DNA from 3 places in the Acinetobacter sp. ANC 5378 genome. Region 1 is predicted to be linked to each of the others. Evidence: predicted binding sites of a transcription regulator. Region 1 holds the regulator's gene; each other region holds the start of a gene.
What was found. The regulator PhoB, encoded in region 1, activates phosphate uptake and scavenging genes when phosphate is short. The targets are predictions, from matches to a motif close to TGTCATNAANCTGTCATAA.
Positions count from the first base shown of each region.

Region 2: the regulator PhoB is predicted to act here: its motif matches at 3,707-3,725, upstream of HLH16_RS10965 (porin).
Region 3: the regulator PhoB is predicted to act here: its motif matches at 9,838-9,856, upstream of HLH16_RS00330 (inorganic phosphate transporter).

Region 1 covers NZ_JABERK010000043.1:3,783-14,898, reverse strand. Annotated here, with positions in the region: gene HLH16_RS09490 (ABC transporter substrate-binding protein) at 1-719, opposite strand, end outside; gene HLH16_RS09485 (ABC transporter permease) at 731-1,543, opposite strand; gene HLH16_RS09480 (ABC transporter permease) at 1,546-2,391, opposite strand; gene HLH16_RS09475 (MFS transporter) at 2,385-3,635, opposite strand; gene HLH16_RS09470 (ABC transporter substrate-binding protein) at 3,660-4,706, opposite strand; gene HLH16_RS09465 (putative porin) at 4,731-6,212, opposite strand; gene HLH16_RS09460 (SDR family NAD(P)-dependent oxidoreductase) at 6,876-7,724, opposite strand; gene HLH16_RS09455 (TetR/AcrR family transcriptional regulator) at 7,958-8,668, shown strand; gene phoB (phosphate regulon transcriptional regulator PhoB) at 8,888-9,598, shown strand; gene phoR (phosphate regulon sensor histidine kinase PhoR) at 9,624-10,982, shown strand; gene HLH16_RS09440 (glutathione S-transferase) at 11,006-11,116, opposite strand, start outside.
Region 2 covers NZ_JABERK010000050.1:12,889-24,004, reverse strand. Annotated here, with positions in the region: gene cydB (cytochrome d ubiquinol oxidase subunit II) at 1-172, opposite strand, end outside; gene HLH16_RS10975 (cytochrome ubiquinol oxidase subunit I) at 169-1,755, opposite strand; gene cydP (cytochrome oxidase putative small subunit CydP) at 1,755-1,946, opposite strand; gene HLH16_RS10965 (porin) at 2,457-3,566, opposite strand; gene HLH16_RS10960 (HIT family protein) at 3,821-4,234, opposite strand; gene HLH16_RS10955 (YARHG domain-containing protein) at 4,267-4,536, opposite strand; gene HLH16_RS10950 (NAD(P)-dependent oxidoreductase) at 4,618-5,490, opposite strand; gene HLH16_RS10945 (alpha/beta fold hydrolase) at 5,501-6,592, opposite strand; gene HLH16_RS10940 (O-succinylhomoserine sulfhydrylase) at 6,731-7,918, shown strand; gene HLH16_RS10935 (YbaB/EbfC family nucleoid-associated protein) at 7,962-8,291, shown strand; gene recR (recombination mediator RecR) at 8,304-8,900, shown strand; gene HLH16_RS10925 (ribonuclease D) at 9,133-10,275, shown strand; gene HLH16_RS10920 (YcgL domain-containing protein) at 10,404-10,712, shown strand; gene HLH16_RS10915 (hypothetical protein) at 10,734-11,116, shown strand, end outside.
Region 3 covers NZ_JABERK010000003.1:7,116-18,231, forward strand. Annotated here, with positions in the region: gene HLH16_RS00285 (ABC transporter permease) at 1-429, opposite strand, end outside; gene HLH16_RS00290 (ABC transporter ATP-binding protein) at 431-1,159, opposite strand; gene HLH16_RS00295 (arylesterase) at 1,171-1,800, shown strand; gene HLH16_RS00300 (carbonic anhydrase) at 1,836-2,450, opposite strand; gene HLH16_RS00305 (alpha/beta fold hydrolase) at 2,761-3,792, shown strand; gene HLH16_RS00310 (hypothetical protein) at 3,807-4,814, shown strand; gene nfuA (Fe-S biogenesis protein NfuA) at 4,900-5,538, opposite strand; gene HLH16_RS00320 (rhomboid family intramembrane serine protease) at 5,698-6,315, shown strand; gene HLH16_RS00325 (hypothetical protein) at 6,535-8,085, shown strand; gene HLH16_RS00330 (inorganic phosphate transporter) at 8,157-9,776, opposite strand; gene metH (methionine synthase) at 10,207-11,116, shown strand, end outside.

The DNA.
Region 1 (11,116 bases):
TGCTCTGTAATAAAGTCCTTACGCATCGCATAACTGCCCGCGGTAAATGGACCGTATAACTCAATGTCTTTAAAGATCGGGCGCACACCACCACTCTTTAATGCGCGTTTTTCTAAAATGCCTGAGAACACCGCAATATCAATTTGACCATTTCGCAGCGCTTGTTCGGTACTGACCGGCGGCAAGACAATCAGCTCCACATCACGAATTTCTTTTTCAGTTAAACCATGACGTAATAAGTAATCTTTGATGACAAACTCATAATGTGCGCCAAAGGCATTCACCGCGACTTTTTTACCAATAAAATCACGTGCGCTACGAATCGGACTATTTTCCAGTACATAGAAACCCACGTTCATTTCCGTATCGCTACCGTAGGATGCAACAACTGGCACGACATCCAGTCCCGCTGCAATCACTTTCACCACGGCGCCATTAAAGGCAGAGGCAAAATCGACATCGCCTGAAACCAGGGTTAGTAAATCCTGTGGGCCACCTTGCACCGTACCCACATAATCCAGTTTAATTTTACCCAGATAACCCAAGTCTTGTGCCAGCTCAGGCAAGGACACCAGACCGGGATAACTTTGATAACGTAAATGCGTGACTGCTGCGGCAGGATTTTTTTCCAGCTGTTGTGTGCTACAACCAGCAATCACACTGGTTGCAATCACTGCACCGAGCAGCGCTTTTTGCCAAAATTTAGGAAGTATTTTCATTGTTATTTCTCCTAGCTACGCTGCTGCCAGCGCAGTACTTTTCGTTCTATACGGGCTAGGATGCTGTTTAAAATCACTCCAACCATGCCAATGCTCAACATGCCTAAAATAATCAAAGACACATTAAACTGCTCACGACCACGAATGACCAGATTACCCAGTCCAACACCATAATTTGCCAATAGAAATTCGGAACCCACGGTTGCCAGCCAGGCAAAAATCAAACCCAGTTGCAGACCGACAGAAATCTGTGGACTGGCTGCCGGTAAAATCAGCTTGCGGTAGGTGTAGAGTTTGGGAAATTGATAGACTCTTGCGACTTCGCTGTATTTCGCACTGATGCTGCTCACGCCTTCAAGGCTATGCAAGGCGACGGGATAAAATACTGAAAGACTAATAAACAAGATTTTTGCGCCGTTGCCATAGCCTAAAAAGGTCGAGATCAACGGCAACCATGCAAACAGTGAAACCTGACGTAACACATTAAAACCGGGTGCGAATAGCCAGTTGATCCAGCGCGTGGTGCCTAAAGCTACACCAAAGGCAACACCTAGACTGGCGCCAATCGCATAGCCGACAAAATTACGGCTCAGGCTGGCGGCAAACCCTTGCCAAAATTCAGCTTGGCTAAAGCTCTGGATAGCACCCATTAGTACCGTGAGTGGCGATGGAATCAATTTAGGATCGAGCCACTGTAAAGCCGATGCTAGCGCCCAAAGTGCAATAAAAGTGATAGGTAAAATCAAGGCTTGCAGCACTTTGATACTTTTTTCCACCCCTGGATTTACGCTGATTACTGATTTTGCAAGACTGAGTTCTGACATGATTAGCCTCCTACTCGTGTTGCGTAAAAACGAGCAAGGCGTTCAAAGGCAGCCAATACACTGTCTAAAACAAAGCCCGTGATGCCAATTAAAATGATGCTCATGAAAATAATATCCATCTGCATCAATTGACGTCCCCATACCATCAGAAAGCCAATGCCTTCACTACTGGCCAGTAGTTCGACAAAGACCAAAGCTAACCATGCCTGCATTACGCCTTGACGCAAACCACTAATAATGGCCGGCAGACTGGCAGGCAGAATCACTTTAGAAAAGGTCTGAAATTTAGAGAATTGATAAACTTGCGCTACTTCTAGCAAACGGTTTGATACTTGTTGAATGCCTTTAAAGGTCGCAATCAATACTGGAGAAATTACCGCAAGTGAGATCGCAACAATCTTCAAGGCTTCATCAATGCCCAAGAAAATCATCAGCAATGGAATCCAGCCAATGATTGGGAACTGGGTCAGTAAATTGATACTCGGCAAGACAAAACGCTGTGCGCGTTGTGACAAAGCAAACCAGATCCCCAAGCTCAGTCCAAGACTGACACCCAGTGATACGCTCCATAAAATACGTTTGGCGCTGATGGCAAAGTGAAATTGTAAATCGCCCGAATGCCACAGTTCTACGCTGGTGCTCCACACCAATTGCGGTGCAGGCAAAATTTGTTCAGGCAACCACTGCTGCACGGTTGCCACATACCACACAGCCAACAACAACACCGGTAGCAGCAGACCACAAGCCAATTGCAAGGTTACTTTCAGGTATTTCTTAAAAAATTCAAATGCACTCCGGTAACTTTGCCACTGTACCGAATGTGTGCTTACATTCGTAAGGCTCATGATTCTTGTCCTTCTGCGAGTTGTTGTGAATCATCAGGCTTTAAAAATGAAATAAACGCCTGATCACGAGAGATCAATAAAATCAGTCCGATAAACGCCAGACCAATCGGGAAAAATAGATTTTGCAAGCCGATGCTGGCGCCAAAAGCTGCGCCTAAAAAGCCGCCAAACAAGCCGCCAGCCGGACCCACCAAAGCTAAAATCGGTGAGATTTTTGCCATCGCGGTTCGCTCTCCGACTTTGGCAAAAGACATAAAGTTGGCAATGTGCAACATGCCCAAACCGAGTCCCAGCATCAGCGATGCCGGCCACATCCAAAACGTCACTGGAGTCAATGCCAAAATCAGTAAGGCACTGCTGATCAAACTCAACCCGATCCAGTAAAATTTCGAATAGCCAATCAGTTCAGCCAAGCCACCCAGTGTGAAAAGTGAGCCAACAAACACAATACCTTGGGTGGTGAGTAACATCACCGCGACCGATTCCGACATGGAGAAACTTTGAATGGCGATAACGACAATAAAAAAACCAAAATAGTTATTCGCGACGCTGCTTAAAAACTCTAAGGCACAAACCATTCGCAATGCGGCATGGGTTTTCAGTAATGCAAGTGGAGCCAGCACATCACGCCATTGAAAGCGGGGTGCATTGGCTGCAGTTTGATAAGTTTTCTGAAAACAAAAAGGGGCAAAAAATAGCGTGGCCAGAAACATCACAGCGACACAGTAAAAACTGCTGCCATAACCAAAATGCTGAATCAGCAATACGGTCAAAGCTGGAGCAATCAGGAAAAATCCCATCATGTGTGAACCGCGGAACCAGCCGGCTTTAGCTGGCCCGAGGCGTTTTAAGTTGCTGAGGAAAACCGTATTAATCGAGACAAAACGCATCGGTAAAACAAAGCTCACCAAGGCAGTCAATACCAGTAAATACCAGGCACTTTCTTGCAGCGGAGTCAGTGCATATAAAACTGCCCCGATCACACTACCCAGACTAAAAACTTTCAGTGAACCGAGACGCTGCACCAAAACACCGATCGGCAGCGCCATAAACAAAATGCCGATACTTTGCGCTGCCGCAATCAGTCCCAACTGAAGCTCAGTCGCCTCAAGTTGCACGGCGTACAATGAAATCAGGATACGGGCAACGCCCACGCCCAAACCGGCAATAATCGTGAGGAGCACAAAACTGCTCATGAATTTCGCGGTTAACGGTGTAGTGACAACATTGCTTTCAATCGGATTCATAACCATGTCCCTGAATTATTTCGGCTAACCATTGGCATTAAATGCACGCCAATAGTTCTGCAAATTCAGTTCTTTTAAAGCATTGTTTAAATACTTAGGCTCATACCAGGTTTTGGTATCGACATCACGACGTATTAAGCGGGCTTCTTTGGCAATTTTTAATGCGCTGTCAATTTGTGCACGATGAAACTCATCCAGTAAGGGCGAATTACGGTCTTTGAGGTTCCAGCCATCCCAGGTTTTTTGGTAATCGACCAGTGGAGTACCGCTTTGTGACCACAGCTTATATTGGGTCACACGGTTGGCTTCTTCTGAACTCCATTTTGCCTGTTTAATGAATGTGGTGACCACGCGCTGAGTTACTTCTGGATATTGTTTTTCAAAACTTTCGGTTACCCAAAAATGTGCTACGGGGGCAACTTTTGGATCTTTAATTTCAATGAGTGTCTTTGCGACTCCACGTGAAACCAGACTAAAGGGTGAAGTAATCGTGGCGTCGATGTCTCCTGTCGCTAAAGAAGTGCGTGCTGAGTAACCATCTTGTGAAATCACACGTAGATCACGTTCAGTAAAGCCATATTTTTCCAAGATGCGATTAAAGACGATTTGGCCATTGGTCCCTTTAAAGATTGAGAATTTTTTACCTTTAAGGTCAGCAAAAGACTTCGCGCCAGAACCGGCTGGTACGGCCACATATACTGGCCCAAAATGCCCCGTGGAGAACAATACTTTGGTTTTAAGTCCAGTAGAACGACCCACCAATGACGGCAAATCCCCATGTAAAGCAAAATCGACTTTACCGTTGGCTAAGGCTTCATTGGTTGCAGGGCCTGCGCCCGGAAAGAATAACCACTTCACAGCAATGCCATCTTTCTTAAATTCCTGTTCCAACACTCCACGTAGATGCGCTGAAGCGGCAAAGCTCCCCCCTACTTTAGGTTTGCCCCCTTCACCGGCACTGGACATAGAAATTCGGATTTCTTTCGGGTTGGCTGCATGGATGTGTAAACTTAAACCGAATGCAGAGAGTGCTAAAAATGTTGCCGCAATTTTTTTAGAAAAAAGTTTCATCGAACTGTTCCTTAACAATCAAAATTAAAAGGTGTATTGGAATTGCGCTTGCAATTCGTTGCTGTCTTTTTGTGATGCGGCTTCAATGTCGTAGGTGTAGTGATTGAGCTGCAACTGGAATTTGGTGGTCTGGGCAAAAAACAGGTTTAGGCCAAGTGAATGAATGTCATATTCACCAATGCGGCCACTGACTGTATCCAGATAATTTTGCTGATTTTTATTTGGGTTATAGCTGTCATAACGGTAGTAACCTTGAATCGATTTCGGCCAGAAATCGTCAAATTTGGCATTGGATTTAATACTGTTATAGAACTGGTCACCCAAGGTATAAAACGCGGTAAAGGTATGCCCTTCTGCATTGGCTTCTTTTACAGTAATTGCAGTCGTGTCGATATAATCGGTCTTGCCTTGCAGATATTCATAGGTCACACCAAACGGTGCATGGTTGTAATAGATATCGAAACCCAGCCGATCACGTTTTGCCTTGTTATCGCTGATGCCTGAGCCGGATAATTTTGCTTCGCCTTTGATATAAGATGCACCAACTTTGAATTCACGTAACCAGCTGGCATAGTCCACCGGCAAAGTGAATGCCACACGGCCGATATAATCTTTGCCATTATTGTCATCGGTTTTGTTGCTACCATTTCCGTTGGTCACACCAATTGCATATTCAAACAACGGTGCGCGATAGTTCGCACCGTAGTCGACAAAGGGCTTGGCATCGCCACGGACAATCAAGCCATTTTGGCGGGTAAACAAACCCAGATAGGTGGGTGCAGTGGCGGTGCTAATGGTTGGGCGTAAATCTTCAGGTGATTGAACATCTAGACCAAAAGGCAGCAATTGCTGACCCAAGGTTAAATTCAACTTGGAAATTTCTGCACCACCATTGGTGGAAAATACGTGATAACGTAAATAAGCATCTAACAGGTTAAAGTTACTGTTGTTGCTGCCATCATTACGTTTTGAATAACCAAAAGAGGCCTGGTAATCGAGGTTTTTACCTTCGTTATAATCTTTAAATAAATTACCGCGTACGCCCAGTAATGCTGTGCCGATATCAAAGGTTGATTTTGGTGTATTCGGTGCAGTGTTATTGTCTTGAACATTGGTACGCAGTTGAACGGTGCCAAATAAAGTCGTGTCACGTGTCGACTTGACCGTTTGGCGTTCGTACTGCCGCGACTGATCATATTTATAGTTTTCTAAATCGGCACGTAAACCTTCAATATCATCCGAGGTTGCTGGCGTTGGGCCTGCAGCCAATTCAGAGCCATCGGCGTCTTCACTGCTGTGACTTTCTACGCTGTCATTCACTGGTACCACAACAGCAGCTTTGGCTTGGGGTTGTGCTTCAACAGCATTTAAGCGCTGTTGCAGGCTTTCAACTTGTTGTTTCAAGCTGCTCAGCTGCTGTTGTAAGTCAGCGTCACTGGCAAAACTCAATGGACTGCTTGCAGATAAAATTAATGCTACTGCAAGGTTTAACGACGTTTTTTTCATACTCTCATTTCACTTTTTTGTGCCCCAAAGCGCAAAGTTGCCCCAACCCCAAGCCAAAGACCTGGGGGTAAATGTAGTGCGTGGGAAATACGGGTTATGCGGCCTGTTTTTTCTTCAGTTTTTCTTTATTTCCTGAAACGAATTTCGGATGATTCACGTGATCCATAATCCAGATCATCCAACAGCCATTTTTTAAATCAATTTCTATTAGCGACAGCGTGTACAGCCACACATAGTCATGCACATCACTAAATCAGCTGAAGTCATGTGGGCTATACTCAAGCACTGCGGTTTTACTTTTAAATGATTTAAATTGCGCATAGGTTTTGACCTATTCTTCATATTTTAGTTTCTGTTATTTCGCAACAACCGTGCCAACTCAACAAATTATTGTTTTTAATAAATTTATTGTTTTTATTCCAACCAGGCATGTTGGTTTTAACGCGGTATGTGTGTTGATATTTCAACACTTGCTTATTTCAAATCAGCTTGTTTCTATATTTTTATTTCTTATTTTTAGATATAAGGCTGCTTTTTAAACATCTGCTCCAGCTTCAATTTATAAGCTAAAACTTAAGGAAAAATAATTTTTTGAGTATTCGAAATACCGCAATTTTAAGGCATAAAAAAACCCGCGATTTGCGGGTTTTTAAGCGCTTTGGTTTAAGCAGATTTCTTGCTTTTATTGCCTAATTTTGTAGCGAATGCCATGATACGCTGATAACCAGTCGGCAAAATGCGCTGCATCAGATCAATAGCTTTGGCATCATTACCAATCAATAAACGGCGTTTATCTTTTTGCACTGCTTCAATGATTTGACGTGCTGCTTCTTCTGGTGGGCAACGTAATAATTTATTAAAGGATTCTGCCGATTTTTCCGGATGCATACCTAAGTTTCGAATGCTGTCATTCATTTTTGCCGCATTGGCAATATTGGTACGAATACCGCCCGGGTGAACACATAGCGCACTTACGCCACAATTTTCCATGTCCAGTTCCTGACGCAGTGATTCAGTAAAACCACGTACCGCAAATTTGGTGGCGTTATATGCAGACTGGGTTGGTTGAGCCGTTAAACCAAACAGACTGGAAATATTGATGATATGCCCTTCGCCAGATTTCTTGATTAAAGGTAAAAACTCTTTGGTGCCATAGACCACACCCCAGAAGTTAATATTCACAATCCATTCCAGTTCTTCGTAACTTGCCCCTTCAACGGTTGAACCCAGTGCGACCCCAGCATTGTTAAAAATCATGTTCACTGAACCGTGATCCTTAACGGTTTCGGCGGCCCAGTCACGCACTTCTTCAAGCTTGGCCACATTGACTTTTTTCGTCGTCACCCGGACATGACTGTCTCTGACCAGTTCAACTGTTTGTGCCAATCCCTGTTCATTCACATCACTTAACGATAAATGGCAACCTTGCTTTGCCAAAAGTACAGCCAATTGCTGACCAATACCTGAACCCGCACCGGTAATGGCTGCGACTTTATTTTTAAAATTTTTCATGACTCATCCTTATCCAATTTTTTCTGCACCATTCACCTCAACATCTCGATTGTTTTTCTGTTGGGATGATGGGCAGTTCATACATCCAATATAATTTTGACAATACTCATTGTCAATATAATATATGATCAATAGCAAGATCGAAGACCATCTGGCCATTTTCAGCATAGGTGTGTGAATAAATTATTGTTAACATAGGGCAAAACCCAGATTGAATTCGGCACACCATATTTATGACTGAACCACACGAAAATCTTGAACAACAACAAAATAAGCCGTCGAAAAGCAAAGAACGTCAATTTAAAGGCCTGTCTTTAACTGAGCGCAAACAGGCACGTCGTGAAAAGCTGATTGAAGCAGGCATTGAAGCTTATGGCACGCATGGTTTTTTTGCGGTGACCGTAAAAGATATTTGCAATGAAGCCAAACTGACCGAACGCTATTTCTATGAATCTTTTAAGAAAAGTGATGAACTGTTTCAAACCATCTTTTTAAAATTGATCGATCAATTGCAGCACAATGTCATGCAGGCCATCATGCAGGCCTCGACCGACCCACGCAAAATGATTGAATCAGGCTTAACCGCCTTACTGACCACCTTAAAAGATAATCCAGGTATGGCACGGATTATTTATATCGATGCCATGCTGGTTCAAGAGCTGCATAACCAAGCCACCATTCATGAAACCATGTTGCGTTTTGACCGCATGATTCATGCCTTTGTCATGTTAATGATGCCGCATATTGACCGTTCTGAACGTGAAATTTCACTCGTTGCAACCGGACTGAATGGCTATGTCACTCAAATTGCGATTCGCTGGGTGGTCAGTGGCTTTAAGCAGTCGATGCAAGAGGTTTTATCGTCTTGCAGTATTGTTTTTCTATCATTGCTGGATACTTTTTCAGAAAAAGAAAAAATAATGAAAAAAGAAAGTTCATCTTAATCTTCAGGTTAAAATTCACCCAATACGTTGAATTCATTATATTTAGATGACTGATTTATTTTAAATTGTTAATTTTTCAGTATAAAAATTGTCACATTTCTTTGCGAAAATTGGCATACCCCCCTTTTCTGCAATGATACTGTCATAATTAATCTTTGTAATAAGCCTGTCATAAAATACAAAACGGTTCACCGTTAACATCAAATAGGATATTGCGTTGTGAAAGATGACTATATATTAATCGTCGATGACGAACTTCCCATTCGAGAGATGATTCATACATCTTTAGACATGGCAGGCTTTCAATGCTTACAGGCAGAAGATGCTAAACAAGCCCACCAGATGATCGTGGATCAACGCCCTGCGCTTATTTTATTAGATTGGATGTTACCGGGTGGTATCAGCGGGGTTGACCTCTGCCGCCGCTTAAAACGCGATGAAAGCTTAAATGAAATTCCAGTGATCATGCTGACTGCACGCGGTGAAGAAGACCATAAAGTACAAGGTCTCGATGCGGGCGCAGACGACTATATGACCAAACCTTTCTCGACCCGAGAACTGGTTTCGCGTATTAAAGCGGTATTACGTCGTGCCAATGCCTTAAGTGGCGAAAAAACCATTGATGCCAATGGCCTGATACTTGATCCGGTCAGCCAGCGCGTCAGTTACGGTGATAATATTCTAGAGATGGGGCCAACAGAATACCGTTTATTGGCATTCTTCATGACCCATCCCGAACGTGCCTATACCCGTGCTCAATTGCTTGATCAGGTTTGGGGTGGTAACGTATATATTGAAGACCGTACCATTGACGTGCATATTCGCCGTTTACGTAAAGTGCTGGAACCTTTTGGGGTTGACCGCTATATACAAACCGTTCGTGGCACAGGTTACCGTTTTTCTACCCGCGCGGATGTCGCTTTAGGTTAGTCGTTTTTTAGGTAAATCACATTTTATGTATGAACCCTACCCCATCCCGGAAATTGCACGAGAACATAAACAATTCCGTTACAGCAGTTTATGGACTTTTGCCAAGCAAGATTTACGTTTACTGGCTTTTTTACTGCTTATTGCAGCTTTAATGGGTATCGGGATTGGGTATTTTTGGATTTTTATTTTCATCGCTTTCGCGATATTTTTTACTCTGCAACTCCGTTCACTGTATTTGGTGAATGAATGGATTTCTAACCGTCCTTATGATGTTCCGCCCAACTTGGATGGCATCTGGGGCGCATTACTGTTTAATGTTTATCGCGCACAGCGCCAAGAACGTATTGTACAAGCAGAAATGGTCGGCTTAATTGACCGCGCACAATCTTCACTGGTTGCGCTAGCCGAAGCCGTGGTTCTGATTGATGACTTACATCAAATTGAATGGTGGAATCCCGCAGCGGAAAAGTTACTCGGGATAAAACCTTTAGATCGGGGTCGTAATATTTTAACCCTGCTGCGTCAGCCAAATTTTATTCAATATTTCAACAATATCGACGATGCGCCCGACGGCTTGAAAATGAAATCTTCAGCCTTTGAAGACCATTATGTACAAGTCAAAATGACCCGTTTTGGTGGCGAGAGCCGTCTATTGGTGGCCTATGACGTCACCCGCATGCATAATCTGGAACAAATGCGTAAAGACTTTGTCGACAATATTTCCCATGAACTGCGTACACCCTTGACTGTACTCAGTGGTTATATTGAAACCTTTACCGATCAAGAAGATTTAAATCCACGCTGGAAACGTGCCTTTGACCAGATGCAGGCACAAACTAAACGTATGAATGCCTTGGTCAATGACCTATTGCTGCTCTCTCGTTTAGAAAGCAGCAAGCAAATTGCCAAGAACCAGATTATTGAAATGCCGAGTCTGATGAACCAGCTGTTTGATGATGCTCAAGCCTACAACGTTGACTATCACCACACGCTGAATCTAGATATTGACAGTCATTGCGACCTGATTGGTTCAGATACCGAACTGGCCAGTGCTTTCAGCAACCTGATTACCAATGCCATTAAATACACCCCTAAAGGTGGAACCATTACCATGGGCTGGCATGATGATGGCGAGCACGGCATCTTTACCGTTGAAGATACCGGGATCGGGATTGACCCCAAACATCTGCCGCGTTTGACCGAGCGTTTCTATCGTGTCGATAGTGCACGTAGCCGTCAAACCGGTGGAACCGGTCTAGGACTGGCTATTGTCAAACATGTGTTGATGCAACACGGCGCACATTTAGAAATTGAATCGAAAGAAAACCAGGGCTCAACCTTTAAAGTAATCTTCCCTAAAGAACGCCTCTATCACATGAGCTAGACGTATAGTACATCTGGCTTAATCTAAGCCAGGTTCTGTTCTTTAAACTTTGCTCGCTGATAAGCTGGACGCTCAGCCAAACGTTTTATATAGGCTGCGATATAAGGATATAACCCTGATGTTCTTGACTGAAT
Region 2 (11,116 bases), on a different contig from region 1:
CCCAGTGTGGGGCAATCGTATTGATTGCCGCACGACGTTCGTCATCATTTTTACCTACGAATGGCATAATAGCCATCGAGCCCATATCGAAACCATCGGTCAGGGCGAAACCAATCAGCAATATGCCAACCAATACCCACCAGATAATTTTGAGAAGTTCATATTCGATCATGATTGAGCCTCCCCATGAACTTTGTTTTGTGCTTCAAGTTTTTCAAAATGGTATTTACCAGTATGTAAAGAACTTGGCCCTAGGCGAGTGAACTTGATCATCAGGTACATCTCGATAATAAGCAGCACGGTATAGAATGCAGCCAGTGCAATGATTGACCCCCAGATGTCGCCAGTACTTAATGTAGAGGTAGACAAGTGTGTAGGAAGTACTTCACCAATCGTCCACGGCTGACGGCCACCTTCTGCTACGTACCAACCGGTTTGTGCTGCAATCCATGGTAGTGGTAGAGAAAATAAGGCAAATTTAAGTAACCAAGGTTTGTTTTCTGCATTGCGTTTTGCCACGGCATAAGTCGCAATGATGAACAGAAGTAACATCAGGAACCCTGAAGCAACCATGGCACGGAACGAGAAGAACAGTGCTGTTACGTTTGGAATGGTATCTTTCACTGCAGATTTAATATGTTCTTCAGATGCATCCACGACATTTGGAGAATACTTTTTCAGAAGCAAGCCATAGCCTAAGTCTTTTTGATTTTGTTCAAATGCCGCTTTCAGTTCAGGAGATTTATCACCTGCGCGGAGTTTTTCCAATTGATCATAAGCAAGCATACCGTTACGGATACGGACTTCATGTTGAACCATGAGGTCTTTAAGACCTGTTACTTCTTTATCTAAAGAACGTGTCGCAATAATACCCATTACATATGGAATCTTGATGGCGTAGTCAGTGCGTTGTTCTTGTTGATTAGGAATACCAAACAATGTGAATGGCGCAGGAGCAGGGTGAGTCTCCCATTCCGCTTCAATCGCAGCAAGTTTGGTTTTTTGAACATCACCTAACTCATAACCCGATTCGTCACCTAACAGGATCACGGAAAGTGTAGAGGCTAAACCGAAAATGGCAGCGATGGCGAAAGAACGACGTGCAAAAGGAACATCGCGTTTTTTCAATAAGTAGAAACTTGAAATCGCCAATACAAAGATTGCACCAGTCACATAACCCGCAGAAACTGTATGGACAAATTTCACCTGAGCTACAGGGTTGAAAATTAACGCACCGAAGTCGACCAGTTCCATACGCATGGTTTCATAGTTGAATGCTGAACCGACCGGGTTTTGCATCCAGCCATTGGCAACCAGAATCCAGAGTGCTGACATATTGGAACCGAGAGCAACCAGCCAGGTTACGCCTAAATGCTGAACTTTAGAAAGTCGATCCCACCCGAAGAAAAATAGACCAATAAAAGTCGATTCCAGGAAGAATGCCATTAGGCCTTCAATCGCCAGTGGAGCGCCAAAAATGTCGCCCACATAGTGCGAATAATATGCCCAGTTTGTACCAAACTGGAATTCCATGGTTAAACCAGTGGTCACCCCTAAAGCGAAGTTAATACCGAAGAGTTTTCCCCAGAATTTGGTCATGTCCTTGTAAATTTCTTTACCGGAAATCACATAGGTGGTTTCCATAATGGCAAGAATAAAAGCGAGACCAAGAGTAAGAGGTACAAAAATAAAGTGATACATCGCGGTCATTGCAAATTGGAACCGCGAAAGATCGACCACGCTTTCAGAAATCATCAACGTGTCTCCTTGATTGGGGAAGGACTGCCGGCAATGTGCTCGGCAACTTGATTGTCAAAATTTTTGGGAATAGTAGGGGTGTCAAACCAGATATGTTTAATCGTCAACAAGAGAACAATCTTAATTATTAATATGATTGTTATCTCGCGAACTAATCGTTGGTTAAAATCTTTTGGTATTAAGCTCATGCAAATAAGCCTATTTTTAAAACATAATGGATATTATTAAACAAAAAGTAACTAAAAATAAATAGATTAAACAGTTAAAGTGAAAATATATTATTTAAATTAATAAAAACAATAGCTTATTGTTGGGTGGTGTTAAAAAATAAACTAATTTTTATGGGTTTAAAGTTGAGTTAAATACTCTGTATTAAGATTTTTTAAATCCCAACTAAAATGATCATGTATTATTTTTAAAGTTGACTAAAACAGTTATGTATTATGTAAAATCCGACCAAAATTGTTGCATATTATTGAAAATTGGTATTTGAAATAATATTTATTAAGTAAGATTAATCTGTTTTTTAATTAGGGTTTAATAATTTAAAAAAGAAAATAATGCAGATATCGTTTTAAATACTTTATTTTTGAGAAATAAAAAAGACCGCCCGTAGGTAGTCTTTTTTGAGTTAAGCATGCGGTTAAAAAATCAGTACATTTAAATGAAATATTCTTTAGTGTGCTATGGCTTTTGGCTTAGAAGTTATATTCCATACCTAGACCGATCACAGTTTTTTTATCATCTTTAACCAACCAGTCACGTTTCTGTTGACCAACTACGCCATAGAAACGTGCTTGTTTGTTGATTTGATAGTCTGCACCTATACCATAAAGATCTTGCTTACGATCTGCACGACCATCAGATTCAGTGTTTGTAGAAATATATTCTGCTTTTAATTTCACTGGCGTAGATGGGATGGTATAAGCAGCGGTTACACCATAAGCATCTTCTTGTAAACCTTTATAAGAGGTGATTGTAGTAACAGGAGGAGTGCCACTTGCAGCTGATGTTGATACTGTATCATCTGTAGGTTGAGCTGTTTGCCATAATGCGCCAAACACTAAGCCATTAACTCCCATTTTAGTTAAATCTACAGAACCTGTTACACGAATAGCATCAGTATAAATATCTTTTAAGCTGTAAGCACTGTATTTAGATGCAACACCGAAGTTACCGGCAACTGCAGCCGCCAAACCAAGATCTTTATTGTCATAGGTAAGCGACGTTGAAATTCCATCACCAAAACTATCACGGCTGTCTTCTAGACCATTTGTTGCATTGTTAGTAGTAGAGGATTCTTCACCTTGTTGGAACATGATGTTGAATGCTAAACCACCTAATAATTTTTTATCAGTTTCAAAACCAATCACGTTATTTAAACGATCTTCACCTGCTAAAATAGAAGTCATGTCTAGTTCAGTGTGATCGTTGAAGATATCTTGGTTATTACCTGCAGCTGTTTTGAAATAAGAATCGTATTTACCGAATTTTAATGTCGCAATTCCATCAGATTTAATACCAATAAAACGGTTACGGGCACTTAAATCAGTGTCAGAGCCAGAACCATCAGTAGAGATTGCCCATTCAGCTAAATAAACTGCTGATAATTTGTCAGTTAGTTTTTCTTCACCTTTTACACCAATACGAGAAGCATTTGAGTTTACTTTTGATACGCTTTCGTCTTTAAAACCATTGTTATCGATTTGATCTAAAGTAACATTTAATTTGCCGTACAAAGTTGGCGCTGCTTGTGCTGCGCTTAAGCTTAAAGTTGTAATTGCAGCAGCGAGAAGCAATTTTTTCATTGAGATTTCTCCAAAACATTGTTCTAAATGGCGTTAGCCTTGCTTGACACTTTTTTAGTTTGCTTAGGTACAAAAAGTTACAAAAGCTAACCAACTTGCTATGCAGTATCTGTAATGTTTGTGACAACGAAGTGAACAATAAATGACAGTTTTGTGACGTGTATGGATTAAATATGAAGGCTAATTCTTTCTTTTCTTATTCTGTATTTATAAAAAAATGGAGCCGAAGCTCCATTTTTTGAATTCATTTTAAATTAAAGTGCGGCTTTAATTCTTTCCGCCAACATTTGAATTTTTTCTTGATCACCCATGTGTAAAGCATGTTTGCCTAATTCATGAACCGAACTTGGAATGAGGTGAAAATGTACATGCGGCACAGTTTGACCTGCGGATGCACCTGAAAGTTGCATCAGTACAATGCCTTTTACTTCAAGTGCTATTTCCATCGCTTGGGCAATTTTTTGCACAATTTGAATGGTATAAGCAGCAGCATCAGGAGGTAGATCAAGCAATGTTATAGCCGGTGTTTTAGGGATGACCAGCGTGTGACCTTCAGCTTGCGGCATGATGTCCATAAAAGCGAGAACTTGATCGTCTTCATACACTTTAATTGCAGGAATTTCGTTGCGGATAATTCGTGCAAAAATATTTTGATCATCGTAAAGCATGGCTAATCCTTGAAAGTGATTGTGTACTGTAATTATTTACAGTTCAATTCTTTCTGACGATCTTTGATGGCGTCAAGTCGTTGTTGCTCTTTTTCTGAAAATTTTGGTTTAGTTGTATAGCAATTATCATTGCCAAACTTCGCCTTAGCATCAGGATCTTTAAAGCAAAAACCTTTAGATGCGTAAATGACATCATGGTCATTTTTCAATTTTTGACATTCTTGCTCTGGCGTTGCTGCAAAAGCACTTGCCCCAATAAAAGTTGCAACACTAGCAAAAATTGCAACACTTAACTTAGTCATGAGAGTTTCCTCTGTAAGAACATTGTGTATAACACATAATCACAATATTAGGTTTCGTTATCATTATTCAATGGCGAGTTATTACTCAAGTGTAATTTTACTCCATGATTCGTACATTTTTACAGCGCTAGAAAAGTCACTGTCTTTTTCTGCTAAATCACTGGAAGCCTGAATTAAACTTTGAGTAAGGGCAATGACTGGCGCAGAAAGTTTAGCTTCACGAACCAAGTCTAAAGCAATCCCGGTATCTTTGGCTAATAATGGGAGGGCAAAGGTCAGTGGAAAACTACGATTTAAAATGCGCTGCGGTAAAACCGTTTCCGTTACACCGCTTTTGCCACTGGAGGCATTAATACAATCTAATGCTTCATTTAAGTTTACGCCATGTGCTTTAAGTGCAGTAAAACCTTCTGCCACTGAACACAGATTTACAGCCAACAACATATTGTTTACTGCTTTCACTGCAAATCCTGAACCCGGGCCACCGACATGTTTGATCAGTTTGCCGAAGGCTTGAATTGCGGGCAGGGCCTGTTCAAAAGCTGTAGCTTCTCCGCCAATCATTACCGTCAAGGTGGCATTTTCAGCGCCAATGGTTTGCCCACTGACAGGAGCATCAAGGAAATCTACATTTTGTGATTTGAGTTGCGTTGCCAGATTTTTTGCCGATTCAGGAACACCACTGGTGCAATCGACCCATACCGCACCAGATTTAATTTTGACACTGGTAATGAGGTCTTCGACTTCTTTACTGGTTGGTAAGCAAGAAAAAATGATGTCTGCTTGAACCGCCTGTTCAAGTTCGACTGCTTGCGTGCCAAATTCAGTTGCATGCTGTTTGGCTTTTTCGAAATTGCGGTTCCAGACATAGACCGTGTCGAAATGTTGAGGCAAATGGGCTGCCATGCGGTAACCCATAGCCCCTAAGCCGATGAATGCAACTGACTGAATCATGATGTTTCCTTTATATTTTGCTTGATCTGTGTTTTAACCAGGTGGTCATAAATGGCCAGAACTCATTGGCACTGGATTGGCTCGACATCAGCCCTAAATGACCACCCGGGATGAGAGTAAACGTGACATCTTGACTATTTGTCAATTCAATTAAAGGCTTAACTGCTTCTACAGATACGATCTGATCGCTACGGCCCGCACCCACCAATACAGAGCACTCAATATTTTTTAATTCGATATTCTTATCTTGTAATTGGATAACGCCATTTTTGAGCGGATTTTGTAGCCAGACATTAAAAATCATGTCCTGATTGATACCGCCAGGATAATCAATCATACGGTTGAGGAAGTGTCCCATTGTGGCATGTTCGTATAAGGCTTGCGTGTTATCCAGATTAAGTAGGAGCTGTTTCTGACTTTGAATCCATCCTATAGGGTCTATAATTTTAAACCCGAATGAATTTAATACTCCCGGAGTATGGATCAGGGATTTTGGTAAAGTTTCAGAATAAATTTTGTTTTGCAGAGCTTTATTTTTGGCAATCAGTTGATTGACTTTTTGAAAAAGTTTACCGGTACGACCTGAGGCATGGCTGTCTACCGGACTGCCCAATACAATTAAATTCTTAACGTGGTTCGGTTTATGCAGTGCGCAATACAGCATGACAAATACACCGGCCATACTCCAGCCATGCAGTGAAATTTCATCGCTGTTTGAATGTTGACGAATTTGGGCAATGCAATGGGGAATGGCATCATCAATGAATGACATGAAATTAAGGAAGCGATCTTTATAGTTGTATTGCCCCCATTCGACTAAATAGACATCAAAACCACTATTCTGAAAATGCTTCACCAACGAACGGTAAGGGTACAAGTCATAAATGGCCATGTTGATGGCTAGAGGAGCAACGAATACGAGAGGTTCTTTATATTGTTTATCTGGTGAGGCGTAATAACGCACACAGGTTTGTTTGTACTCTGCAATGATTTCATAGGGCGTAGTTTGCGATAAAACCAGCGATTTTGAATTAAACAAACTGGTCGACAGGTTTTTAAGTTTGTTTTTGTGCTTGGCAATTTTATTTTTAACTTGAATCATTGCTGCGGGTACTAACATATGGGTGGATTGATCGAAGTGTAGGCGATATTTGTGCATTATACCTTGACCTTAAATGCCATAGGCGCTCAAAATGTTGGCAATTATTAGCAACGGCAGTCCAAGGACTGGGTAGGAAAGATGAGCCAACAAGACGACATTGAATACCAATTAGATACTTTAGCCATTCGTACAGGTCATACACGTAGTTTTGAAGGTGAGCATGGCGAGCCAATTTTCCTGACATCTTCATTTGTTTATGAAAATGCAGCAGAAGCAGCCGCTAAATTTTCGGGGCAAGAACCGGGAAATATTTATTCACGTTTCACCAATCCGACTGTAGCGATGTTCGAAAAGCGTTTAGCTGCTCTGGAAGGTGCTGAACGTGCTGTGGCGACCAGTTCTGGTATGGCAGCAATTATGGCTGTTGCAATGTCCTATTTGAAAATGGGCGATCATGTCATCTGTTCACGCGCTGTGTTTGGTTCGACTGTATCTTTGTTTGAAAAATACGTGGCTAAATTTGGCGTAACTGTTGATTTTGTCGATTTGACAGATTTGCAAGCATGGAAAAATGCTATCAAGCCTGAAACCAAACTCTTGTTTGTAGAATCTCCATCCAATCCGCTTGCTGAAGTTGCTGATGTTCAAGCTTTGGCTGATCTTGCACATGCCCATGGTGCATTACTTGCGATTGATAACAGCTTCTGTACCCCGGTATTGCAACAACCGATTAAATTTGGCGCAGACTTGGTGGTTTATTCCGCGACTAAATACTTAGATGGTCAAGGTCGTGCACTTGGTGGTGCTGTGGTGGGTAATCACAAACTGCTTGAAGAAGTGTTTGGTTATGTACGTACCACCGGACCATCAATGAGCCCATTTAATGCCTGGGTATTCTTGAAAGGTCTGGAAACTTTGCGTTTACGTATGCGTGAACATTCAGCAAGTGCACAGAAACTGGCTGAATTCCTGAATACTCATCCAAAAGTTGAAAAAGTCTATTACGCTGGTTTGCCTTCACATGTCGGTCATGAGCTTGCAGCGAAACAACAAACCGGTTTTGGCGGTATTGTTTCGTTTGAAGTGAAAGGTGGTCGTGAAGGGGCTTGGAAAGTCATCGACAATACCCAATTTATTTCTATCACTGGTAATTTAGGTGATGCGAAATCGACAATTACTCACCCAGCCACCACAACTCACGGTAAACTCTCAGCGGAAGCGAAAGAAGCTGCCGGTATTCGTGAAGGTTTAATTCGCGTTTCTGTTGGTTTAGAAGATATTGATGATATTATTCGCGACATTAGTCGTGGTTTAGATTTAATCTAATTTTATAGATATTGATTTAGAAATTGGTTGTTCGGAGAATTTTATGAACATTAATATGTTGATGCAGCAAGCCCAGCGCATGCAGAAAGATGTTGAAAACAACATGAAAAAAGCCAAAGAAGAACTGGCGCAAACTGAAGTTCATGCTGAAGCTGGCGGTGGTCTGGTAAAAGTGACCATGACTTGCCGTAACGTGGTAAAACGTATCGAAATCAATCCTGAACTTCTTCAAGAAGATGCCGATATGATTGAAGACTTGATCGCTGCTGCCATGAACGATGCTGCGCGTCAGGCTGAAGCGGTTTCTGAAGAACGAATGAAAGCGGCTAACTCTGGTATGGGCTTGCCACCAGGCCTTGCTGGTTTATTCTAAGGAATACGTTGAGTGTTTAGTGATCGATTTGATCAACTGGTACAAGCTTTACGTATTTTGCCAAGTGTTGGGCCGAAATCGGCTCAGCGCATGGCATTACACCTGATCATGAAAAATAGGGAAGGTGCAGTCGGTTTGGCGCATGCCTTAAATGAAGCAACCACTTATATTCATGAATGTAGCGTTTGTCATTCACTGACTGAAAATGAAGTGTGTGATATTTGCCTGTCCCATGAACGCGATGATCAGCTGCTCTGTGTGGTGGAATCACCTGCAGATGTGATGGCGATTGAACAAAGTGGCAGTTTTCGTGGCAAATACCATGTACTGGGTGGGCATTTATCCCCACTGGATGGGATTGGTCCTGAAGAAATCGGTATTCCATATTTGATTCAGCGCTTAAGCCAAGGTGGCGTTTCTGAAGTGATACTGGCAACCAATGCCACTGTGGAAGGTCAGGCAACTGCACATTATCTGGTAGAAGCCACCAAGCATTTACCTTTGAAAATGACCCGTATTGCTCAAGGTGTTCCTCAAGGGGGAGAGCTTGAATATGTGGATAGTCATACTTTAAGTCAGGCAGTTCATAACCGCATGCGTATGAAATAAGTGCCAGGGTACTTATTTCATCACTTTTGATGATTTGATGAGTTTAAATTTGAATTTTATCTGTCTAAATTAAGTTTAAACTTATACAAAAAATATATAAAAACTCACTATTTTTTGATTTAACTACTAAAAATAGAGTGAATATGCGTACTAGATGTAAAATTTGTTATATCTAAATGTTATATATCGGTTAATATGCTTTTCAAGAGAATCTGATTTTAGACTCGGTAATATGTTTCAGTTCATTCAGCAACAAAAAGACTTAGATAATATTTTGCATTTGATGGGTCAGACATCCATTTATGGATTAGACACAGAATTCATCAAAGTGGATACCCTGTGGCCTAAATTGGGTGTATTTCAGATCAATGTCGCAGGTCAAGTCTTTTTGCTCGATGGGACAAGTTTGGATTTGTCTGCATTTTGGCAAAAATTATTTCAAGCACATCAGAATGTCTTTCATGCCTGTAGTGAAGATATCGATTTAATCTATCACTATGCACAGCAAAAAAGCCTAAGCAACGTTTTTGATACTCAGGTTGGCATGTCCTTTTTAGGCCATGGGCTACAGATGAGCTATCAAAATGCATTAAAGCACATGCTGGATGTCGATATTGATAAAGGTCAAACGCGATCTGACTGGTTGGCACGTCCGCTTAGCCCCGAACAGCTAAGTTATGCTGCGAATGATGTGCTTTATTTGATGAATTTATCCAATAAAATTCAGCATGAATTAACTGAAAAATATTTGCTCGATTTTGCACTCGAAGATTGTCGTCATTTGACCCATGAAATTGGTCAAGAAACTCCATTAGATTTGCTCTACCATGATATTGGTAATTATCGTCATTCACGCCGTCAACTGATGCAGTTACAACAACTGGCTGTGTGGCGTGAACAGATGGTTAAAGCGCTGAATTATCCACGCAGCTTTATTCTGAAAAGTTCAACCATGATTGATTTGGTTGAAAAAAATCCCCGTAATCCTTTCCAGTTATCCAGCATTAAAGATATTCGTCAAAATATCGTGCGCGATCATGGGAAGACTATTTTAGATTTGTTGAAATTCTTGCCTGAGCAGGCGGAATGGCCATTGCGTATGGCACGTCCAATTCGTCATTCATCTAAAGATATTGGTGAAAAAGTCGATAAAGTCATTCAGGCTGTAGTAGAAGAAACTACAGTGCCGAAAGAAGTGCTGATGCGTAAAAAATGGCTGAATGCACTGTATCAGCATGTGGTATTTCATAATGACGAACAGGATTTACCGGCTTATCTTTTAGGTTGGCGCTATGAGCTGTTAACCAAGCCGCTGATTGATGTTTTGCATGCTGACGAACAATATCTGTCCACCCAAATGAAGGTGATGGAATAATTTTTAAACAGATTGATTAAAGAATTATCGTTTATACAAAATCAAGACTGATGCGTTAATAATCACTAATGTATCCGTCTTTTTTTTGCTGTATGCTTGAGCTAAGTTTTATGAGTACTGTTTCAACTATGCATTGTTCAATTTTCAAATCCAGCAAAAAAGATGAAATGTATCTTTACATTGCCCGTCCTGAGCCAACTGAAAACGAAGCTGAAGCAGCGAGTCCACTTGAAATTTTGCCAGAACCGATGCGTGTTGCATTTGGTCGTGCGACTTTTGTCATGGATTTAGAGCTATCTGAAAGCCGTAAATTGGCACGGGTAAATGTGTTGCATGTGATTGACTCCATTCAGACTAAAGGCTTCTTTATTCAAGTGCCACCAGAAGGTTTAATCAATCCTAATCAAGCTGCCCCAGAAGGGTTGCGCGGTGCCTAAAGTCGATTCAGGAGTTGCACGATGAATAGTTTTCTTTCACTACTAGATTCAATTCCTGAAGACAGCATCGCTGTCACGGTTTATATATTAGGCAGCATTATTATTCTTTGGGCATGGTATGCGATTGCAAAACGCTTGCCTAAACCTTTGGGCGGAATCACGTGGATCATTGGATTTGCGATTTTACTGACGCCTACGGTGTCTGAAGGAAATAATGCGTCCATCGCCCCAGCAATTTTTGGCTTGTTATTTGGCATTTTAACCAAAGAAACTGCTTTGGTCTGGTCAAATGCCTCTCTCATTTTATTTGTGATCGGGCTGGGTTTAGTGGTTGGCTATTTATGGACAAGATACACAGCCAACAAAGCAAAATTTGTAGTCAACAAAAATAGTTCACCGCTTTA
Region 3 (11,116 bases), on a different contig from region 1:
GACTTTGACATGCAACAAATCCATAGCACGATTACTCAGCCAGACTTCTCCTGCCTGAATTTTCTGTGCCTTTGGGGAAACCCGAATTTCACCACGCAAAGGAAAAGCATCATCAATGGCTTTGACATTGACCATCACAAATTGATCATTGGTATGCGCCATCGAACTGAATGTGGTGACTTCAGATTGTTGTAACGCTAATTGATCAGCTTTATGTTGCCACTTTTTTTCAAGCGGCTGATTGTCGCTCAGGACTAAATCCCCTGCCAGCATTTCAGCCGCTTGTAATGCAACGGCATTTTGAATCTGTTCATTACTGAATTTCAGTGCCGTGGTCGCACTAATGGCCAAAGTCAAAGCAATGATCAGTAAGTAAACGCCGGTACTTTTAAAACTCTGGGTCAGCAAGGGTCGAAATAGCGGATTCATTTCAGCCCTCACCGTTACGATGTTCAATCAAGCGACCATCAAGCAGTTCAAAATGACGCTGACATTGTTCAGCCAATGTTGGATCATGGGTCACCAAAACCAAGGTCGTGCCAAATTCACGATTCAGCTGAAATAACAGTTGCTCAATTTCTTTAGCTGTTTGGGTATCTAAATTACCTGTAGGTTCATCGGCAAAAATGATTTTCGGGTCGCTAATTAAAGCACGCGCAATGGCAACACGTTGCTGTTCCCCACCAGAAAGCACTTTGGGCGTTTGTGTCGCCTGGCGTTCTAAACCGACTTTTTTAAGCAAAGCCAATGCCTTTTTTTCAGCGGCTGCAAAATTAAAATTCTTCTGTAAGCGCAGCGGCAACATCACATTTTCTACCGCGGTTAAATGCGGCAACAGTTGGAAAGACTGGAATACAAAGCCAATATATTTTAAACGTACCAGTGCACGTTGTTCTTCATTCAGTTCTGCAATCGATTCACCACAAACCACCAATTTCCCTGAACTGGCTTGATCTAAGGTCGCCAGTATTCCAAGCAAGGTCGATTTTCCTGAACCTGAACGCCCGGTAATGGCAACCTGTTCACCCGCCAAAATATCCAGACTGAAATTTTCGAAAATAATAAATTCCTTTTGAGGAAGTTTTATCTTTTGTGTCAGTTGTTGTGCAGAAATTATTGCTTGTGGCATGATGGAATGGTCACTCGTCACTTGGATCATAAAATCCCTATATGCAAAATCGCAATCTAAAAACTCGTGTATTTGCTTGCCTGGCGCTGTTCAGCCTGTGTCTTGCTCCAGTGGTGGTGTCTGCTAAAACCATTATGATTCTGGGTGACAGTATTAGCGCAGGCTATGGCATACAAGCACAGCAAGGTTGGGTACATTTATTACAAAAACGTCTAGAGCAACAGTATCCGAAACGACATAAAGTGGTCAATGCCAGTGTCAGTGGTGAAACCACCAGCGGTGCCTTGGCACGCTTGCCTAAATTATTGCAAATTCATAAACCGCATATTGTGGTAATTGAGTTAGGTGGAAATGATGGTTTACGCGGTCAATCACCGCTATTGATTCAAAAAAACCTGGCTAATTTAATTCAACAAAGTCAGAAAGCTAAAGCCACTGTGCTGGTTTTTGGAATGAAAATTCCACCGAATTACGGTACCGCCTATAGCAAAGCTTTTGAAAAAAATTACAAGATTGTGAGTCAACAGTACAAAGTAAAATTGATGCCATTCTTTTTAGAAGGAATTGCAGGCAAGAAAAACTTGATGCAACAGGATTTAGTTCATCCCAATGCAACCGCACAAAGCATTTTACTAAACAATGCTTATCCCTATATAAAAGGCGCTTTATAAAGCGCCTTTTGTTCAGTTTGAAGCTTAATTTTATTTTAAAAATCAAAAAACAAAACTTCACCCGTTTCTAGAGAATATTCTGCACCAACAATTTTCAACTGGCCTTTGGCAATAAGGCATTCTAAAACCGCAGAACCATGACGCAGCTGATTCACAGAGGCAAAAACATTAGAACGAACTGCATGTTTCGACAGTTTAGCCAAATCGTTTTTCAATTCAGTTTGCATCAATGTTTCAACCGATGGGCGAACACGGTTGACAATAGACATCAGGTTTAATGAAGGTGGATGATCTGGATTCATCAAGGTATCAATGGTCGCCTGAATAGCGCCACAATGACTATGCCCTAATACCACCACGACAGCGCAATCATAACGTTCTGCAGCAAATTCCACACTGCCGACCTGTGAAGGTGCAACCACATTACCTGCCACACGGATGACAAATAAATCACCTAAACCCTGATCAAACACCATTTCAGCAGGAACACGAGAATCTGAACAACCCAAGACGATGGCAAAAGGATTTTGATTTCCTGCCATTTCTGCCCGTTGCTGATGTGAAAGTTGTTTGGGGTGTGTCGTTTCCCCCGATACAAAACGCTGGTTCCCTTTTTTTAAACGATCTAAAGCTTCTTCTGCTGTTAGCATGCTGGTCTTCCAATGTTTTAAGTTACAATATTTTAATGCGATGAAATTGGAAAGTCACTTGCAAAAAGAATAGCTGATTAATTAATAACAAAGTTACAAAATATTTTATTTAGCTCATAAATTTGATCTGGTGCACACTTTTCAGGATTCACGTAACGGAATTCAAAAAACTATTCAGTGACAATTATTTAATAATAATTACAATAAACTACAGACATTTTTAAAAAAATAAAATGCAGTAAAAATCAGATGATTTTTATATGATTGCGTATAAAGAATTATCGTCATTAACACATTAGGATGATGATCAATGACACCGCTTCACTCGATTTTATCCCGCTTTTTGCAAATGACGTGCTTAGCACTTTCTATCAGCACGCCTCTTTATTCTTATGCAGCAATAAATAAAACACCCCGTGATGCTCAACTCTCATTAGAAAATTATTTAGTTAAAGAACGTAATGCAGCCGGCTTACGCAGTAAAACCATTAAAATTGATGATATTAGCTGGAGTTATAGTGAAGGTGGCTCCAGCAATAAACCTGCCGTATTACTCATTCATGGTTTGGCGGGAAATCGAGATAATTGGAATGGGGTGGCACATTTTTTAACACCTTATTACCATGTGATTATTCCAGACCTTCCTGGCAATGGTGAAAGCAAAGTTGCAGATAATTTTGATCTGTCTGTTCCCAATGTCACGCAACGCTTACGCCGTTTTGTTGAAGCCATTAAAGTTGAAGATAAACTGAATATTGCCGGACACTCGCTGGGTGGCTCCATTGCAACTGTTTATGCATCACAATATCCATTTGATACGCAAAGTCTGTTTTTACTCAATAGCGTAGGCATCTATAAACAGGCCAATACCGCCTATACCAAAGACCCTTATTTTTTAAAGCATCTGATTGTGTCTAAACCGGGCGATCTAGACGATGTGATAGGTCAAGTGATGCAAACCCCACCAGACTTACCACTTTATTTTAAAAAAGCACAAGAAAAAAGACTGATTTCGCAATCAGTGCAAACCCGTAAAATGATTGAACAATTGATCACCCTGAGTCGTATTTATACGCCTGAATCATTTGCCCGACTGACACGAACCATTGAAGCACCCGCGCTAATCCTTTGGGGCAAGCAAGATAAGATCATTAATGTTGAAGCGGCAAATGAATTACAATCTTTATTAAAGCGGGCCGAAACGCCTATTATTTTAAATAATGTCGGGCACATGCCTATTTTAGAAGCAGAACAACAAGTGGCGAACCACTATTTACCTTTTCTAGCAAAAACCCAAAAGTTAAAAAACCCACTTGCTGATAAACTTATCCCATTAAATTAGCTTGCAGAGACAGTATGCAAAAACATCCGATGATTGAGCAATTGATCGAAGCTCATCTTGACTTTTTAGAGCAGGAGTTTTCACATACTGCCACGATTGAAAATGAGTTTTTGAATTTTTATCACTGGTTTAGAAAACAAACCTTGCAGGATATCTGGTCATTTGAACAAATCAACGCGCTATTTCAAAAGCAGATTTTAGCCACCCCTGCGAGTACTTTTTTAATTGAGCAAATTACCGAACATCTTCGTTTTGCTTTAATTCATCCAGCCAATGAAAACACACAAATTGCGGATGTGATTCCGGTATTAACCGTCGATAAAATTGCGCAATATGTCGCGAGTAAAAGTGGACATCGTCAACGCCTGATTAAAACCGTAGTCAACAACCCTGCTTTTTCAGCCATGATCACGCAATTGATTCAACATTCAATTCAGGATTATTTAGATAATTCGGTGATGGCAAAACGTGTTCCGGGTGTTTCACGTTTTATGAAAATGGGGAAATCGGTTTTAGAAACCGTGACTGACTCCAATCTGGATGAGACCATTGGCCATTATCTGCAAAAGAATATTTTAAAGCTCAGCCAAATGAGTGAGCATGTTTTAAATCAACATTTTGATGATGAAAAGCTGTATCACTTCCAGGCCAATTTGTGGCATAAAATTAAAGATATGCCTTTAACGGTATTAAAGAACTATATCGAAGTTCAAGACCTGCCTAACACTGTGGGCTTAGGGCATGAAATTTGGGATCATCTGCGTCAAACAGAATATTTAAAACAACAAGTTCATGATGGTGTTTATGCCTGGTATACCCGGAATCAGCAGCGTAGTTTTGACCTGTTACTCCGCGACTTGAATATTGATGAAGCCTTAATTCAACAGGAATTACAGCAATTGTTAGCACCTGTTGTTCAAAAGCTCGTTTCATCCGAATATTTAAGAGAACGTGCAAGAGCCTATTTAGAAAAGTTTTATTATGCTGAAACAGCACAGAAAATTTTAAAGATTGAACAATAAAAAAAGCCGCGTGAAGCGGCTCTGTTCTTTCATATTCAAAAAATAACCTCCATATAGGAGGTTATTTTTAAAGTACTTTCAGAACTTACTTGAAGTAAGCACCTTCAGTATTGCTGTGGTCAGTTTGGTCAACCACACGTGCCAACTCAGGAACATGTTGTTTTAAGGTTGTTTCAACGCCTTGTTTCAAGGTCAAATCAATCGATGAACAACCTTGGCAACCACCACCGAATTTTAATACAGCAGTTAGGCCATGTTCTTCATCTTCAACAATTTCAACTAAGGCACAGTTACCGCCATGACCTGCAAGACCCGGGTTAATTTCGGCTTGCAATACATAGGTAATACGCTCTTCAATCGAAGCATCCGCACCTACGCGTGGCACTTTTGAGTTGGGTGCGCGGAATGTCAATTGACCGCCAAAACGGTCTTTATTGTAATCAATCACCGCATCTAACAAATATGGGATAGATGGAGCATCAATATAAGCCGCAAAATTTGGGTAATCTTGTTTATAGTCTGTAGGAATCACTTCTTCAGGTGCACTATATGCCATACAACATTCAGCACGTGGCGTACCAGGATTTTCCACAAAAATACGTACAGCAATCCCTGGAGTGTTTTGTTTTTCAAGCAAATCAAACAAATACTCTTGTGCCGTTGGCGTAATCAATAAATTTGGAATTTCTTCTGCAACTGCAGCGCTGATGTTCTCAGTCGACATAATCATATTTCCTCAAGCTGAAGTGATCATTTTAACTGAAGATGCGGGGTAATAAAAAAAAATCAACTAAAATTGTCGGAATTATTATAAAAGTTCGTCTTAACACTTCATTTAATGGCATTATTAGCTATAAATATTTAAAAATTGAACTGTCACTTTATGCTAGATTTACCTTTTAACCATACTGTTAGCCTGATCCTGATTACAGTGGCTGTTTCACTGATTGCATTTTCCAATCAGAAGGTCATGAGCCGTCTTATTTTTTGGCCCCCTGCAATGCAACGTGGGCAATATGACCGCTTTATTACTCATGGTTTTGTCCATGCTGATGGCGCCCATCTGATTTTTAATATGATTACGCTATTCTTTTTTGGTAGTGTGATTGAAAGTTTTTACCGACAGTATTTTTTTGATCTTGGCTTTGTTTTGTTCTACTTAGGCGGCTTGATTGTTGCCATTATTCCAAGTTATCTCAAACATAAAAATGATCACCGATGGGCAAGTTTAGGCGCTTCCGGTGCAGTTTCGGCAGTTTTGTTTGCTTATATTCTATTTGAACCGTGGAAACTGATTTTTGTTTTCTTTATTCCTGTACCGGCGATTATTTTTGCAATTTTATATATCGCTTACAGTATCTGGTCAGGCAAACGTGGCAATTCCAACATCAACCATAGTGCACATCTTTGGGGAGCTGCATACGGGGTGATCATGACGATCATTCTTGAACCGCGTGTTATTCCACACTTTTTGAACAAGTTGGTACAATTGCCTTTCTAGAGTTTATGGTTCACCTATCAATATTCCAAGATGCGGAAGGCGTTTCTAAATAATCCTAAAATGATCATATTTACACCTTAAGGAGCTTCGGCTCCTTTTTTGCCGTTTTTTTGAAAAAGATTTACACAATTTTGTCATTAAATGCTACCCATCAAATCAATTTGGCATAGATAATGTAGACATCTGTATATTAATGATCAAAAAAACGAGATTTTTTGCATGTCCACTTCATTAGATGGTCTTCAATTCCCTATCAATCCCACCAGCAATAAACCCAGCAGCTCCCAGACAGGCAAAGAAATTATTGCTGAAGCTTTATCGATTGTTGACAACAAGTCATCAATGAATGCCCTTGCGGAAAAAAACTGGCGTAAGCGTTATCCTATCTATTTTAAAGCCTTGGTTGAACAAGGTATCCGTAACCTCAACAATCCGATTACCATTGCAAAACAAGGCTTACATAAGGCCCATCATAGCTTTGACTTTTACAGAAATGGGCAACGCTATTTACTTAAAGACATCATGAAGGATATCGATACAGCAAACTTATATACGGTTCAGCTGAAAGGTGAAAGTGAGACTGCCCCTGAGTGGTATGTGCCATATAAAGGACAAAAATTACAAGGTCAGGCTTTACTCGATCAAATTCAAACCTGGCAAAATGCAGGCATTATAGAACCAAGCCATGCAGATGCTTTACGTGCTGCACATGCACATCCTGAATGGTTTGATCTTTCTGATCGCACCATGGTCTTATTTGGTGCAGGTTCTGAAGCCGGCCCACTGAGCTGGCTGTCTAAATGGAAAGCCAATATTGTGGCCGTCGATTTACCCAACAGTCGAGTTTGGGACAGAATTTTAACGACCATCCAACAAGGCAATGCAACCCTATATGCACCCTGTGCGGAAAATTTGGCAGACGATACGCCAACGGCCACACTCAAAGAGAAATTGGGGGCCGATTTACTCACTCAAACCCCTGAAATTGCCCATTGGCTAATCCAAAGTGAACGTCAGCTAGACCTTGCAGCCATTGCCTACTTAGATGGTGAAAAACACGTCCGGGTATCTATGGCAATGGACAGCATTATGCAGTACGTCAGTGAGCAAAAGGCTGACACCAGTCTAATGTTCATGTGTACCCCAACCGATGTCTATGCCATTCCTAAAGAAATTGTAGAGGCTTCAAATCTGAAGTTACTACAGCGCTCAAAATCGCAACGTATCATCAGTGAAAGCATTTCGATGATTTCTGCTCAGCACTTTTTCAAGAAAAATCTGGATGCATTGATCAGCTCTGATAATGGCCACGAATACGGGATTGCAGACTGCCTGGTGGTGGAGCAAGGTCCAAACTATGCGTTGGCAAAACGAATTCAACAATGGCGTGCAATATTGGCCCGTCATTATGGACAGCGTGTCAGCATCAATATTGCGCCCTCTACCACTACGCATTCGGTGACTAAAAATCCGTTATTGAAAGCCGCATTTAATGGTGCAAGCTTGTTTGATGTTGAATCTTTTCATCCGGAAACGACCAATGCGCTGATGGCCGCATTATGGATTTATGATTTGCGTCATCCAGAATCGGTAGCGAATCCAGAAACGCCTTTGGATCATCCATTAGAGTTAATGATGAAAGGTGCCAACCATGGGGGTTTATGGCGTGTGGCCTATTTGGCCCGTACCGCACTGCCTTTTGCTGCACTGTATGGCCTTGCCAATGAAAAATTGCCAATTAAGAAGATGTTTAAAGTATTTAAGAAATAGTTTTTACTATTACTTTTTATGAGCATAAAAAAAAGCTGCAATTGCAGCTTTTTCTATTTCAAACAAATATCTTAAACAAACTGTAAGAACAACCAGAACAGACCACCAGATAAACAAATCGTAGCAGGTAGCGTGAAAATCCATGCTGAAAGAATGGTGCGTACCATCTGGAAGTTTAAGCCAGATTTATTGGCCACCATGGTACCTGCAACAGCACTGTTTAATACGTGTGTTGTCGATACTGGCATACCCAAACCATCTGCTGCGGCAATAGTGGTCATAGCAACAAGTTCGGCTGACATGCCTTGGCCATAAGTCATATGACTTTTACCAATACGCTCACCCACTGTTACCACAATACGTTTCCAGCCCACCATGGTTCCAAGACCAAGCGCAAGCGCTACTGCCACTTTTACCCAGGTCGGAATATATTGCAGGAATGAATCGAGGTTTTTACGGTATTCCTTGACTGTCTTGGCTTGACTTTCTGACATTGCAGGAAACTGTTCCGCTTTATCTAAACGCTTGAATGCCGTCGTGCTTAAGTACATATCATTACGAATAGTAGAAACTTCTTTTTCTGGAATATCTTTTAGATCACCATATTCGGCAACGTGATTACCCAAGTGATCGGTCAAACTTGCCAAAGCAGGCACCACTTCAGGTGACATCTCTTTAGTTTGAATATACTTGGTCAACACTTCACGAGCTTGTGTATCAGGAATATCCTGATGATTTGGATAAATAACTGCCGCAGTTTGCTCAGATAACTGTTCAAATGATTGGATATGCTTCGCGTCCAAGTTTTTATTCAATGAGTAAGCCAAAGGTACACAACCGATCAAGATCAGCATGATTAAGCCCATACCTTTTTGACCATCATTTGAACCATGCGCAAAACTTACCCCGGTACAGGTAAAAATCAAGATGGCACGAATTAAAGGTGGTGGTGGTTGATTGCCTTTTGGAGGTTGGAACAATTCCATTTGTCTTTTAAAGACTTTCTTCACCAACAAAAATAAAATTGCAGCAAAAGCGAAACCAATCAAAGGCGAAAACAACAGTGCTTTACCGACTTTAAGCACTTGGTCCATGTCGACACCACTGGCACCATTACCCGAATTCAGCAGGTAGTTCATGATGCCCACACCTAAAATCGAACCGATTAAAGTATGTGAACTAGACGCTGGAATACCCAGGAACCAGGTACCCAAGTTCCATAAAATAGCGGCTATCAGCATGGCAAAAACCATGGCAAAACCTGCACCTGAACCGACATTCATGATCAGTTCAACAGGCAATAAAGCAATGATGCCGTAGGCTACTGCGCCACTTGCCACCATTACCCCAAGGAAATTACAAAAACCTGCCCACATCACAGCAACAGGTGCAGACAAGGCATTGGTATAAATGACTGTCGCTACCGCATTGGCAGTGTCATGAAAACCATTAACAAATTCAAAGCCTAAAGCGATTAACAAGGCGGTCGCTAACAGAATAACGGAATATAAACTTAATGCAGGAACATGTGTCAAATCGGCAGAAACTTGAAAGCCGATGTACACCAAAGTAGAAATAATAACCGTAAGAAACACCGGCATAAAAAATTTAGGTGTAGGAACATGCACATTCGTCGATTTCGCGGGTGCTGAATGCGCCTGATCTTGGACGGGAGGAATATTAGAATTCATGCAGACGGTTCAAGGGGATAATAAAATCCCCTTATTGTTCAATTTAATTGTGACAATTATATGACAAAAAGCTGTCATATAAAGCCAATTTTTAATAATTGACTTAATTTAATTCACTCGGCCTTCTCTTGGGGAGTGGAACTGTTTTAAATCCATAATTTAAAAATATTTAAAGCCCAAAATAGTTTGTGCCTCAATATTTCAAAGTACCTGGATACATGTATAAAAAATCTTTCCGATCAACCAACCACTCAACTTTTTCTTTTCCATGCTGAATGTTAAGGGTGTCATATTTCAATTCGATGAAAAATTCGGCACAAATGGGCTTATTTTAAGCAGTGCTTAACGAAGTCGGCTGAATATTCCTCAAATGCAGTCTAATTCTGTTAAAATAATGCCCATTTTGTATTCCATCGGATTGGGGTTATTTATGTCCACGCTTGCCACCCTGAAAGAGCTTCTCGCCAAACGCATCCTGATTATTGACGGTGCCATGGGTACCATGATTCAACGCCATAAACTGGAAGAAGCGGATTATCGTGGTGAGCGTTTTGCTGACTGGGCATCTGACCTGAAAGGCAACAATGACCTTTTAGTCCTCACTCAACCGCAGATTATTCAAGGCATTCATGAAGCTTACCTCGATGCCGGCGCCGACATTATTGAAACCAACAGCTTCAATGGCACACGTGTTTCGATGTCTGACTACCACATGGAAGACTTGGTTCACGAAATCAACTTTGAAGCTGCGCGTATTGCCAAGGAAGCATGTAAAAAATATTCAACACCAGACAAACCACGTTTTGTTGCCGGTGTGCTTGGACCGACATCTCGTACCTGTTCAATCTCACCGAATGTAAATGACCCGGCATTTCGTAACATTACTTTTGATGCACTGAAAGAAAACTATATTGAAGCTGCACATGCCTTGATTGAAGGCGGTGCAGATATTCTGCTGATTGAAACGGTATTCGATACCTTAAACTGTAAAGCTGCGATTTTTGCAGTGAAAGAAGTATTTAACCAGTTAGGTTATGAATTGCCATTAATGATTTCCGGCACTATTACCGATGCTTCAGGTCGTACCTTAACCGGTCAAACTGCTGAAGCGTTCTGGAACTCGGTTCGTCATGGTGATTTACTTTCAGTTGGTTTTAACTGTGCCTTGGGTGCAGATGCGATGCGTCCACACGTCAAAACTGTGGGTGATGTCGCTGATGTGTTTATTTCCGCGCATCCCAATGCAGGTTTACCAAATGCGTTTGGTGGTTATGATGAAACCCCTGAACAAACTGCAGCATTCCTTAAAGAATTTGCAGAAAGCGGCTTAATCAATATCA